Oharaeibacter diazotrophicus: one gene and its partner. The protein of the gene in region 2 interacts with the protein of the main gene of each other region in a pairwise test. Links are inferred from orthologs where the notes say so. Each region holds a gene or a part of one and is shown on either strand. Other genes may lie near its edges.

Evidence for each region. Proteins that work in one complex are often made in the same cells at the same time.
Region 1: the proteins of ileS (region 2) and EDD54_RS04320 interact in binary tests that used the Escherichia coli proteins (3 or more experiments, as listed by UniProt). The link is inferred for Oharaeibacter diazotrophicus from one-to-one orthologs.

What each region holds. Positions count from the first base shown.
Region 1 is NZ_SNXY01000006.1:902,457-906,445, forward strand. The notes cover bases 1,275-3,989. They hold EDD54_RS04320 (HyaD/HybD family hydrogenase maturation endopeptidase), read right to left. Parts: upstream 3,064-3,989; coding sequence 2,485-3,063; downstream 1,275-2,484. Other genes in these bases: EDD54_RS04305 (thioredoxin domain-containing protein), read right to left, coding at 1,275-1,455; EDD54_RS04310 (HypC/HybG/HupF family hydrogenase formation chaperone), read right to left, coding at 1,503-1,802; EDD54_RS04315 (HupE/UreJ family protein), read right to left, coding at 1,817-2,404; cybH (Ni/Fe-hydrogenase, b-type cytochrome subunit), read right to left, coding at 3,069-3,815; EDD54_RS04330 (nickel-dependent hydrogenase large subunit), read right to left, coding at 3,826-3,989. Also shown: EDD54_RS04295 (rubredoxin), read right to left, coding at 1-146; EDD54_RS04300 (hydrogenase expression/formation protein), read right to left, coding at 143-1,012; more of EDD54_RS04305, read right to left, coding at 1,009-1,274.
Region 2 is NZ_SNXY01000009.1:417,446-423,520, reverse strand. The notes cover bases 1,035-4,561. They hold ileS (isoleucine--tRNA ligase), read right to left. Parts: upstream 4,175-4,561; coding sequence 1,235-4,174; downstream 1,035-1,234. Other genes in these bases: EDD54_RS16995 (bifunctional riboflavin kinase/FAD synthetase), read right to left, coding at 4,424-4,561; lspA (signal peptidase II), read right to left, coding at 1,035-1,238. Also shown: EDD54_RS17010 (hypothetical protein), read right to left, coding at 1-635; more of lspA, read right to left, coding at 729-1,034; more of EDD54_RS16995, read right to left, coding at 4,562-5,422; EDD54_RS16990 (MaoC family dehydratase), read right to left, coding at 5,557-6,015. UniProt on the Escherichia coli protein: Catalyzes the attachment of isoleucine to tRNA(Ile). As IleRS can inadvertently accommodate and process structurally similar amino acids such as valine, to avoid such errors it has two additional distinct tRNA(Ile)-dependent editing activities.

The DNA.
Region 1 (3,989 bases), on a different replicon or contig from region 2:
CAGTTCGGGCAGCACCATTCCTCGGGCAGGTCCTCGAAGGCGACGCCCGGCGGGATCTGCCAGACGGGATCGCCCTCGGCGGGGTCGTAGACCTGCCAACAGATGCCGCATTCGAAGCGGTCGAGGCTCGTCGCGTCCGCGGTCATTTGAAGTAGGCGTCCTCGATCTCGCGCAGGCGCTCGGCGCTGTCGCGGAAGTCCTCGTCGGCGGCGCAGGCGACGACGGGCACGCCGCCGACTTCGACCGTGTCGAGCAGGATCGTGTCCATGGCGTTGTAGAATTGCACCGCCCAGACGTCGCGCACCGCGGTCGCGTGGATGCGGCAGGTGCCGTACCCGCGCGACACGATCCTGACCGGGCCGTTGCCGAGCGCCACCTCGAGGAAGCCGAGGTCCTCCGGCGTCATCGGCAGCAGCGACAGCGAGATGACGTGCGAGGGATCGTTCGGCGCGCGCGTCGCGACCCGGTCACGGATCTCGGCGAGCACCGGCAGCACGTTCATCGCCCCCTCGGGCGCGGCGGCGATGTCGAAGCCGGCCGGCATCATCGCGGCGGCGCGGCGCACGGCCTCCGGCACGGCGGCGACCTCGACGTAGTCGGCGACCAGCAGGCCCGAGGCGTCGGTGAAACGCACCCGCCACAGACCGGCGAACACGCTCTCCTGCACCTGCGCGATCACGCCGTCCGGCAGCGCCACGGTGGCGGCGACCTCGCCCTCGCCGAGCATCTCGCCCATCAGGTGGATCTCCTCCGGGCCGAGGCCGGAGAGATCGAACAGGATGCCGCGGGCCTCGGCGGTCTGGCGGTCGAGCGCGTCGGCGATCTGCGGCAGCAGGGCGGCCACCGCCGGACAGCGCGCGATCATCGCCTCGGCCGAAGACGTCGCCAGGAAGGACAGCGCACCGGTGCCGGTCACGCTCGCCTTGCGGCCGGAGAGATCGGGCCCGCCGATCGGGACCATGGCGATGGGAGTGTCGGCGCCCTCCGGGGCGACCCAGAATCCGGCCTTCATGCGTCGGCCCTCCGGCCCGAGGTGGTGACGGCGACGCGCGGCCGCGCAGGGCCCTCGAGAACCGGCGCGGCCGGGTCGAGCAGGCGGGCGATGCTGTCGAGATAGTCGGACCAGTCGCGGATGCGCGGCATCACGCCGACTGGGGCCAGCCCGCGGGTCATCACCAGCGACGGCAGCACCTCGACGTGGAAGCGCGGCTTCAGCGCCGGCTCGGCGGCGCGGTCGACCAGGGCGGCGCGCAGCCGGCCCTTGAAGGCCGCCAGGATCTCCGGCAGCACGACCGCGACGTCGACGCTGTCGCCGCGCGTCTCGGGATCGCCGGTGAAGAACAGCAGGGCGTGCTCCGCCTCGCCCGCGGCCGGGGCGAGGAAGGCGTCGACGCTGGCGGCGTCGACGACCGGCAGGTTGTGGCGCGTCACCAGCGCCTCGATCAGGGCCGACATGTCTCCCTCCCCGTTTCGTCGGGTGAAATATCAATTGTAATCGTCGGTTACGACGGCTTCCTCAGGTGTTCCGGCAACTGCGGCTCGCGCCCGACCAGATCGGCGAACAGGTGATCGAAGGCGGCGCCGTCCATCGCCGCCGCGAGGCCCTCGAGGGCCCGTTCGATCGCGTCCGCCTCCTCGGCGTCGAGCACGCGCACAGCGGTGTCGACGTGAACGAGCACCCGCGTGCCGGGCGCCTGCGCCCCGACGAGCAGCATCGACACCGCCCGGCGCTCGCCCCCCCGCCCGCACAGGGCGGTGAAGGGGCCGTCGTCGAGCACGGTCATCGGCACGCCGAGGCACATGGCGCTTCCTCCGCTCAGCCGGCGACGAGCATGACGCCGATCGCCGCCACCACGGCGCCGAGGCCGCGCGCGGCGACCAGCGACAGCCGCGGCAGCACCAGGCCGAGGCCGAGGCCGGCGGCGTGCAGCAGCACGGTGGCGGTCACGAAGCCGAGGCCGTAGAGCGCCGGCGAGGCCATCTCGGGCATTTCGGCACCGTGGGCGTAGCCGTGGAACAGGCCGAGGAAGCCGACCAGCGCGGCGGCGGCCGCGGCGGGCACGCGCACCGCGAAGGCGGTGAGGAGCCCCAGCACCACCACGGAGGCGGCGATCATCGGCTCGACCGCGGGCAGCGCCACGCCGGCGACGCCGAGGACGGCACCGAGCGAGAGCACGCCGACGAAGGCGGCGGGCACGGCCAGCATCGCCCGGCCGCCGAGCGTCGCGGCCCACAGGCCGACGGCGACCATGGCGGCAACGTGGTCGAGGCCCGATACCGGGTGCAGGAAGCCGGCGGCGAGGCCGGCATGGTCGTGGGCGCCGACGCCGACGTGGGCGAGGGCGGCGGTCGGGGCCAGGGCGAGCCCGGCGGCGAGCGCGGTGCGGCGGAAGGCGAAGCGCATCCTCGTTGTTCCTCCTGGAGGACCGGAGCGGCCCGCCCTTCCCCGGGCGGCCGCGGGTCGTGTTCTCGGGTTCGGACGGGCTAGGCCGCCACGTCCTCGCCGCGCCGCTCGTAGGCGGCGTGGCCGATGTCGTTGAGGAGCAGGCCGTCGGCCTCGGCGAGCGGTACCGGCCGTTCGCGGACGTCGAGGCCCCAGCCACGCAGGACCGCGGCGGCCGCCTCGATCGCCGGGCCGATCACCGCGGCGACCGGCGCGGTCAGCGGACCGCCCCAGTCCTCGAGGTCGAGCGGTTGGCAGCCGATCAGGACGAGCCGCTCGGGATAGTCGCCGAGCAGGTCCGCGGCCGAGAGCACCTCCTGGAAGCCGGTCTGGTGCAGGCTCATCTTCTTGGCGCCGGTGAACTTCGGCACCTCGTCGTCCTCGACGATCTTCAGCGTGCCCGGCACGAGGCCGTAGTCGATCGCGTCGAACACCAGCAGGCGGTCGGCCTCCTGGACGAAGTTGACGAGGTAGAGGCCCTGGGTGCCGCCGTCGAGCAGCGTCACCCCCTCGGGCAGTTCGTAGCGGCGGTGGAAGGCCTCGACGGCGCGCACGCCGAAGCCCTCGTCCGCCCACAGGATGTTGCCGATGCCGAGCACCAGCGTGCGGGGGGCGGCCATGGCGCTCAGTCCTCCCGCTCGTCGCGGAACTGGCGCTCGCCGGAGATCATGGTCGAGATCATGGTCTGCCGGCTCATGATGTCCTCCCGGATCGCCGCGTAGACGTGGACGATCACGAAGGTCACGATCACCCACATGCCGAGGTGGTGCAGGGTGTGGACGTCCTGGCTGTTGGGGAACAGCGTGAACACCCAGCCGAACAGCGCGTATTGCCAGCTGTCGCGCCCCGCGCCCTCCGAATAGAGCGCGAAGCCGGTGACGATCATGCCGATGGTGAACAGCGTGAACATCACGAACATCGCGATCTGGGCCAGCGGATTGTGGCCGACGTACTTCTTCGGCTCCTTGGCCAGGAACATGTACCAGCGCAGCTCCTGCAGCACGCCGGCGCGCCACGTCCGGTTCCAGAACGGCACGTAGAAGATCTGGCGGGCGTGGGAATTGCCGACGAAGCCCCAGTAGATCCGCATCAGGAAGCCCACCGCCAGCACGTAGCCGGCGGCGAAGTGGGCGAAGCGGATGTAGCCGAAGTAGAAGGTGTCGTAGGCCTCGCCGCCGACCGCGGGCGGCGGCGAGCCGATGAAGTAGCCGGTCACCGCGAGCACCACGATGGAGAGCGCGTTGACCCAGTGCCAGAGCCGGACCGGCGCCTCGTAGACGTAGATGGTCGGCCGGCCGATCACCTTCTCGTCGGCGAAGTCGACGACGCCGGTGAAGTGGTTGTGCTTGCCCGATCCCGGGACGTCCGTCATGACCGCCTCCTCAGCGCACGGTGACGGTGGCCATGTCCTGCCCGTCGGGCGACATGACGTGGGTCGAGCAGGCGAGGCACGGGTCGAACGAGTGCAGCGTGCGCAGGATCTCGAGCGGCTGGGTCGGATCGGCCATCGGCGTGTCCATCAGCGCCGCCTCGAAGGCGCCGATGT
Region 2 (6,075 bases):
AGGATGCCGCCCTTGGTCTTCGGATCGGTCTCGTCGGGGATCGCTACCGGCGCCCCCGGCGCCGGCTGCAGATAGGCGACCGGCGGCTCGACCAGGGCGCGGCGGCGCGGCGTGCCGTCGATGTTGTAGACGCCGGTGCCGTCGATGCCCTTGGACTTCCAGCCGCGGTCGAACTCGCTCTGCCGCATCACGCGGCCGGGATCGTCGTTCGGGTCGGTGCGGCGCAGCCCCTGCGTCGGAATGCGCTCGGCGAGCAGCTCGCCGCTCGGCAGCGGGTCGCCGGAGTCGCGGCCGGCCTCGCGGGCGGCGGCCTCGCGTAGGCGCTGCCGGGTCACGACGTCGGGGTCGACGGGCCAGTTGGGATCGTTGGCGGCGATCTGGTTCGCCGCCTCGGGCGCCACCAGGGCCTGGGTGTTCGGCGGAACCACGAGCGGCGCACGCGGGGTGTAGTTGATCGGCAGCTGGCGCGACGGCACGGCGCCGAGGCTCTCCATCACGGTCCGGCCGAGCGAGACGTTGGGGACTTCGGTCTCCGGATCGTCCTCGGCGACGGAGGTGCCGAGACCGGCACAGGCCGAGAGCGAGACGCCGACGGCGGCGAGCGCGGCCAGACGCTTCAGAGAAGTGGAGGTCATCATCGATCCCGTCTAGCCCCAGTCGCCTTGCCGGAGTCGCCGCACCGGCGCCGTCTCCGCCGGCGCCGATCCGCCGAACCCTCGGAACGACCGCTAATTCACCTTTGAGGCGTCGGTGTGGCCGGGGCGGAAGGAGTCATACAGGAGCCCCGCCACCCCCGCAACGATCCACACGTCGGCGAGATTGAACACGTACCAGGAGAAGCTCCCGACGTGGAAATAGACGAAATCGACCACGGCGCCGTAGGCGACGCGGTCGATCAGGTTGCCGATCGCCCCGCCGACGATCAGCGCCAGACTGGCGGCGACGAGGCGGCGATTCGTCCTGAGCATCCACACCGACAGCACCACGGCGGCCAGCACCGTGAAGCCGACCAACCCCCAGCGCCCGACCGGATCGTCCTGCTGGAACAGCCCGTAGGAGATGCCGCGGTTCCACACCAGCACGAGGTCGAGCACCGGCAGGAGCCCGATCGCGCCGCCGTCGGCGAGATCGGTGCCCTTCAGGATCCAGAGCTTGCTCGCCTGATCGACGACGAGTGCCGCCACCGTCACGGCGAGCGCCAGGGCGATCGGCGCGCGCGGCGCCTCCGCCCCGCTCATGCGGCCGACCGGGCGGCGTCGAAGGCGCGCACGGCCTCGGCGTCGCGCAGCGTCAGGTCCGGATAGTCCGGATCGGTGCCGACCTCGGGCAGGATCTTCCACGACCGCGCGCACTTGCGACCCTCGGCGAGCGCCGGGACCACGGCGACGTCGGCGACGTCGTCGAGGCGGAAGGCCCCGGGCGGCGCCGGCGCGTCGGACACCATGATCTGCGAGGTGATCGCGATCTCCGCGAGGTCGACGCCGTCGAGCGCGGCGCGCAGCTCGGGGTCGGCGACGTGGACGACCGGCGCCGCCTCCAGCGACGAGCCGATCCGCTTGGCCGCGCGCTCGACCTCGAGCGCGCCGGTGACCACCCGGCGCACGCGGCGGATCTTCGTCCACTTCTCCGCGAGCTCGTCGTCGCGCCAGCCGGCCGGGATGTCCGGGAACAGCTGCAGGTGCACCGACGAGGTCTCGCCCGGATGCCGGTCGAGCCAGGCCTCCTCCATGGTGAACGGCATCAGCGGCGCCATCCAGGTGACGAGGCAGCGATAGAGGTGGCGCACCACCTCGAGCGCGGCGCGCCGGCGCACCGAGCCGGCGGGGTCGCAGTAGAGCGCGTCCTTGCGGACGTCGAAGTAGAAGGCCGACAGCTCCACCGTCATGAACTGCGACAGCTGGGCGTGGATGCGCTTGTAGTCGAAGCCGCGGTAGCCGGCGCGCACGACCTCGTCGAGTTCGGCGAGCCGGTGCAGCATCAGCCGCTCGAGCTCGGGCATCTCGGCGACCGGCATCGACGAGCCGTCGTCGTGGGCGAGCGTGCCGAGCATCCAGCGCAGGGTGTTGCGGATCTTGCGGTAGGTGTCGGTGACGGTCTTCAGGATCTCCTTGCCGATGCGCTGGTCCTCGGCATAGTCGGTCGAGGCGACCCAGAGCCGGAGGATGTCGGCGCCCGACTGGGCGATCACGTCCTGCGGGAACACCTGATTGCCGAGCGACTTCGACATCTTCCGCCCGTCCTCGGCCATGGTGAAGCCGTGGGTGACGAGGACGTCGTAGGGCGCCCGGCCGCGGGTGCCGCAGCTCTCGAGCAGCGAGGAGTGGAACCAGCCGCGGTGCTGGTCCGAGCCCTCGAGATAGACGTCGGCCGGCCACTTCAGGTCGGGCCGCTGCTCCAGCACGAAGGCCTGGGTCGAGCCGGAATCGAACCAGACGTCGAGGATGTCCCGGACCTGCTCGTAGGACCCGACGTCGTCGACGAGGCCGCCGAGGAAGCGCTCGGCCGCGCCGTCGGCGAACCACGCGTCGGCGCCCTCGGCGCGGAAGGCCGCGTCGACGCGGGCGACGTAGTCGTCGTTGCGGGCGAAGTCCGCGCCGGGGATCAGCGCGCCGGTGTCCTTGTGGCGGAACACCGCGATCGGCACGCCCCAGGCGCGCTGACGCGACACCACCCAGTCCGGCCGGTTCGCGATCATGCCGGTGAGCCGGTTGCGGCCGGTCGGCGGGTAGAACTCCGTCGCCTCGATCGCCGCGAGGGCGCGGGTGCGCAGGGTGTCGCCCGGGCGGTCGATGGCGCGGTCCATGTGGATGAACCACTGCGGCGTGTTGCGGAAGATCACCGGCTTCTTGGAGCGCCAGGAATGCGGATACTGGTGCTTCAGCCGCCCGCGCGCGACCATGGCGCCGGCGGCGGCCAGCGCCTCGATCACCGCCTGGTTGGCGTCGCCCTTGTCGCCCTTGTCGGTGATGACGCGCCGGCCCTCGAAGCCGGGCGCCTCGCGGGTCAGGAAGCCGTCGTCGTCGACGGTGAACGGGATCGCGGTGTCGATGCCGCGCTCGGCGAGCGCGCGCGCGTTCGCGGTCCAGATCTCGAAGTCGTCGGTGCCGTGGCCGGGCGCGGTGTGCACGAAGCCCGTGCCGGTCTCGTCGGTGACGTGGTCGCCGTCGAGGAGGGGGACGGCGAACCCGTAGCCGCCGCCGAGGCCCTTCAGCGGATGGGCGCAGACGAGCCCGGCCAGGAGATCCGGCGAGACGTCGGCAAGGCGCGCGAAGGCGCCGACCTTGGCCGCCTTGAACACGCCCTCGGCGAGCGCGTCGGCCAGCACGTAGCGCTCGCCGATCTTCGCCCAGTTGTTCTCGGGCGCGTCGGTGACCTCGTAGAGACCGTAGCCGATCTTGTTCGAGTAGCTGATCGCGCGGTTGCCCGGCATGGTCCAGGGGGTGGTCGTCCAGATCACCACGGCCGCACCGGCGAGCGCCCCGTCACCCGTGGTGACCGGGAACTTCACGAAGATCGTGTCGCTCTGGTACTCCTCGTACTCGATCTCGGCTTCGGCGAGCGCGGTCTTCTCGACCACCGACCACATCACCGGCTTGGAGCCGCGGTAGAGCTGGCCGCTCACGGCGAACTTCAGCAGTTCCCTGGCGATGATCGCCTCGGCGGAGAAGGCCATGGTGGTGTAGGGGCGCGCGAAATCGCCCTCGACGCCGAGGCGGCGGAACTCCGCCGCCTGCACCCCGACCCAGTGCTCGGCATAGGCGCGGCACTCGGCGCGGAAGTCGTTGATCGGCACCTCGTCCTTGTTCTTGCCGTCGGCGCGGTAGCGCTCCTCGACCTTCCACTCGATCGGCAGGCCGTGGCAGTCCCAGCCGGGCACGTAGTTGCTGTCGTAACCCAGCATCTGGTGCGACCGGGTGACGATGTCCTTCAGCGTCTTGTTGAGCGCGTGGCCGATGTGCAGGTTGCCGTTGGCGTAGGGCGGGCCGTCGTGCAGCACGAACTTCGGACGGCCTGCGGCGCTCTCGCGGAGGCGGGCGTAGAGGTTCATGCCGTCCCAGCGCGCGATCAGCGCCGGCTCCTTCTGCGGCAGGCCGGCGCGCATCGGGAACTCGGTCACGGGCAGGTTCAGCGTCTCGGAATAGTCGCGGGCCGTCTCGGGCTGGCGGTCGGTCATCGGAAGGTCTCGTCCGGCGGAAGGGCGGTCGTGGAGCCGGCGGATGTCGCGTCGCCGGCACGGGTTCGGCATCCCGGACCCTCGGCGCGCGCCCGTGGTCAGGCGCGGACGGCGAGGGCCGGGCCGGTAATTCGGGCGATCGGGACACGCCGCGGGGCGGCGACCGGAGAAGTCGACATGGCGCGAGGTTCTAGCGGGATCCGCCGGGGAATTGAAGGGGGAAACCGCGCGGCCTCGCCGCCCCCGCCCTCAGGCGAAGTGGAGGGCGCGGTCGAGCGGGGTGAGCGGCGTGAGCGCGGCGAGCAGGGTGCGGGCCTCGGCGGCGTCGAGGTCCATCTGCGCGACCAGGGCGGCGACGCCGTCGAAGCGCATCTCCGGGCGGAGGTACGACACCGGCGTGACCGCGACGGTGCGGCCGTAAAGGTCGCCGGCGAAGTCGAACACGTAGGTCTCGAACACCGGTGCGCCGTTGTCGAAGGTCGGCCGGCGGCCGAAGCTGGCGACGCCGTGGCGGGTCTCGCCGTCGATCTCGATCAGCACGGCGTAGATGCCGTGGGCGAGCCGGGTCTCGGCGGGTAGGCGGACGTTGGCCGTGGGATAGCCGATGGTGCGGCCGCGCTTGTCGCCGTCGACCACGGTGCCCTCGAAGAACCAGCGGTAGCCGAGCAAGCCGGCGGCCTCGCCGACCGCCCCGTCCGCGATCAGGCCGCGGATCCGGCTCGACGACACCGCCGTGCCGCCCTCGTCGGCGAAGGGCTGCACGATCTCGACCGCGAAGCCCTCCAGCGCGCCGAGTTCGGCGAGCCGGTCCGGCGTGCCGCCGCGGCGGGCGCCGAAGTGGAAGTTCCAGCCGACCGCGACGCCGACGATGGCGAGCCGGCGCACCAGCACGTCGGCGACGAAGTCCTCGGCCGGCACGGCGGCGAGGGCGCGGTCGAAACCGAGGGTGACGAGGCCGTCGAAGCCGAGCGCCTCGGCGATCCGCGCCTTGACGTGCGGCGGGGTCAGCCGGAACACCTTCTCGTCGGGCTTGAAGACGTCGCGCGGGTGCGGCTCGAAGGTGAGCACCACGGCGGGCGCGCCGCGGCGGTCGGCCTCGGCGCGCGCCGCCTCCAGCACCGCCTGATGGCCGCGGTGCACGCCGTCGAAGTTGCCGATCGCGACGACCGCACCGGAAAGGACGGACGGCAGACCCGCGGCGCCGTCGGCGAGGGCGAGGTCGTGGACGAGGAAGGACGAGCCCGGCATGGATCCGATGCGACTGCGGCGGGGACGGCGGGTCCGGAGGGCCGGCCGTGTCCGGACGTCGCGTCCGGCGCGGCGGACCCTCGCACCGCACCCGCCCGGCCGTCAAGCCGGCCGGCGCAGGGGAGGGGGCGCCGTCACTCCCGCGCGATCGCCTCGATCTCGGCGCGGCGCGGCACCTTGACCATCGCCTCGCCCTCGAGGACGACGGCGGCGTCGACGCGGGCCTCGCAGTGCAGGCGGGCGCGGGCGCCCTTCTCGAGCAGTTCGACCACCTCGACCGACACGGCGATGACGTCGCCGATCCTGACCGGCGCCTTGAAGTTCAGCGTCTGCGACAGATAGACCGCGCCGGGACCGGGCAGGCGCATGCCGAGCACGGCCGAAATCAGGCTGGCGGTGTAGAGCCCGTGCGCGATGCGGCCGCCGAAGCGGGTGCGGGCGGCGAAATGCTCCGACAGGTGGATCGGATTGCGGTCGCCGGACAGCTGCGCGAAGCCGATGACGTCGGAATCCATCACGGTCTTGAGGTAGGTCTCGCGCATGCCGACCGCGAGGTCCTCGAAGCAGTACTGGGTGATCTCCGCGAAGGCCATCGTCTCGTCTCTCCGTCCAGCGCCCGCTCGCCGGCGCGCGCCAGGAATGGCGCCGGAGCC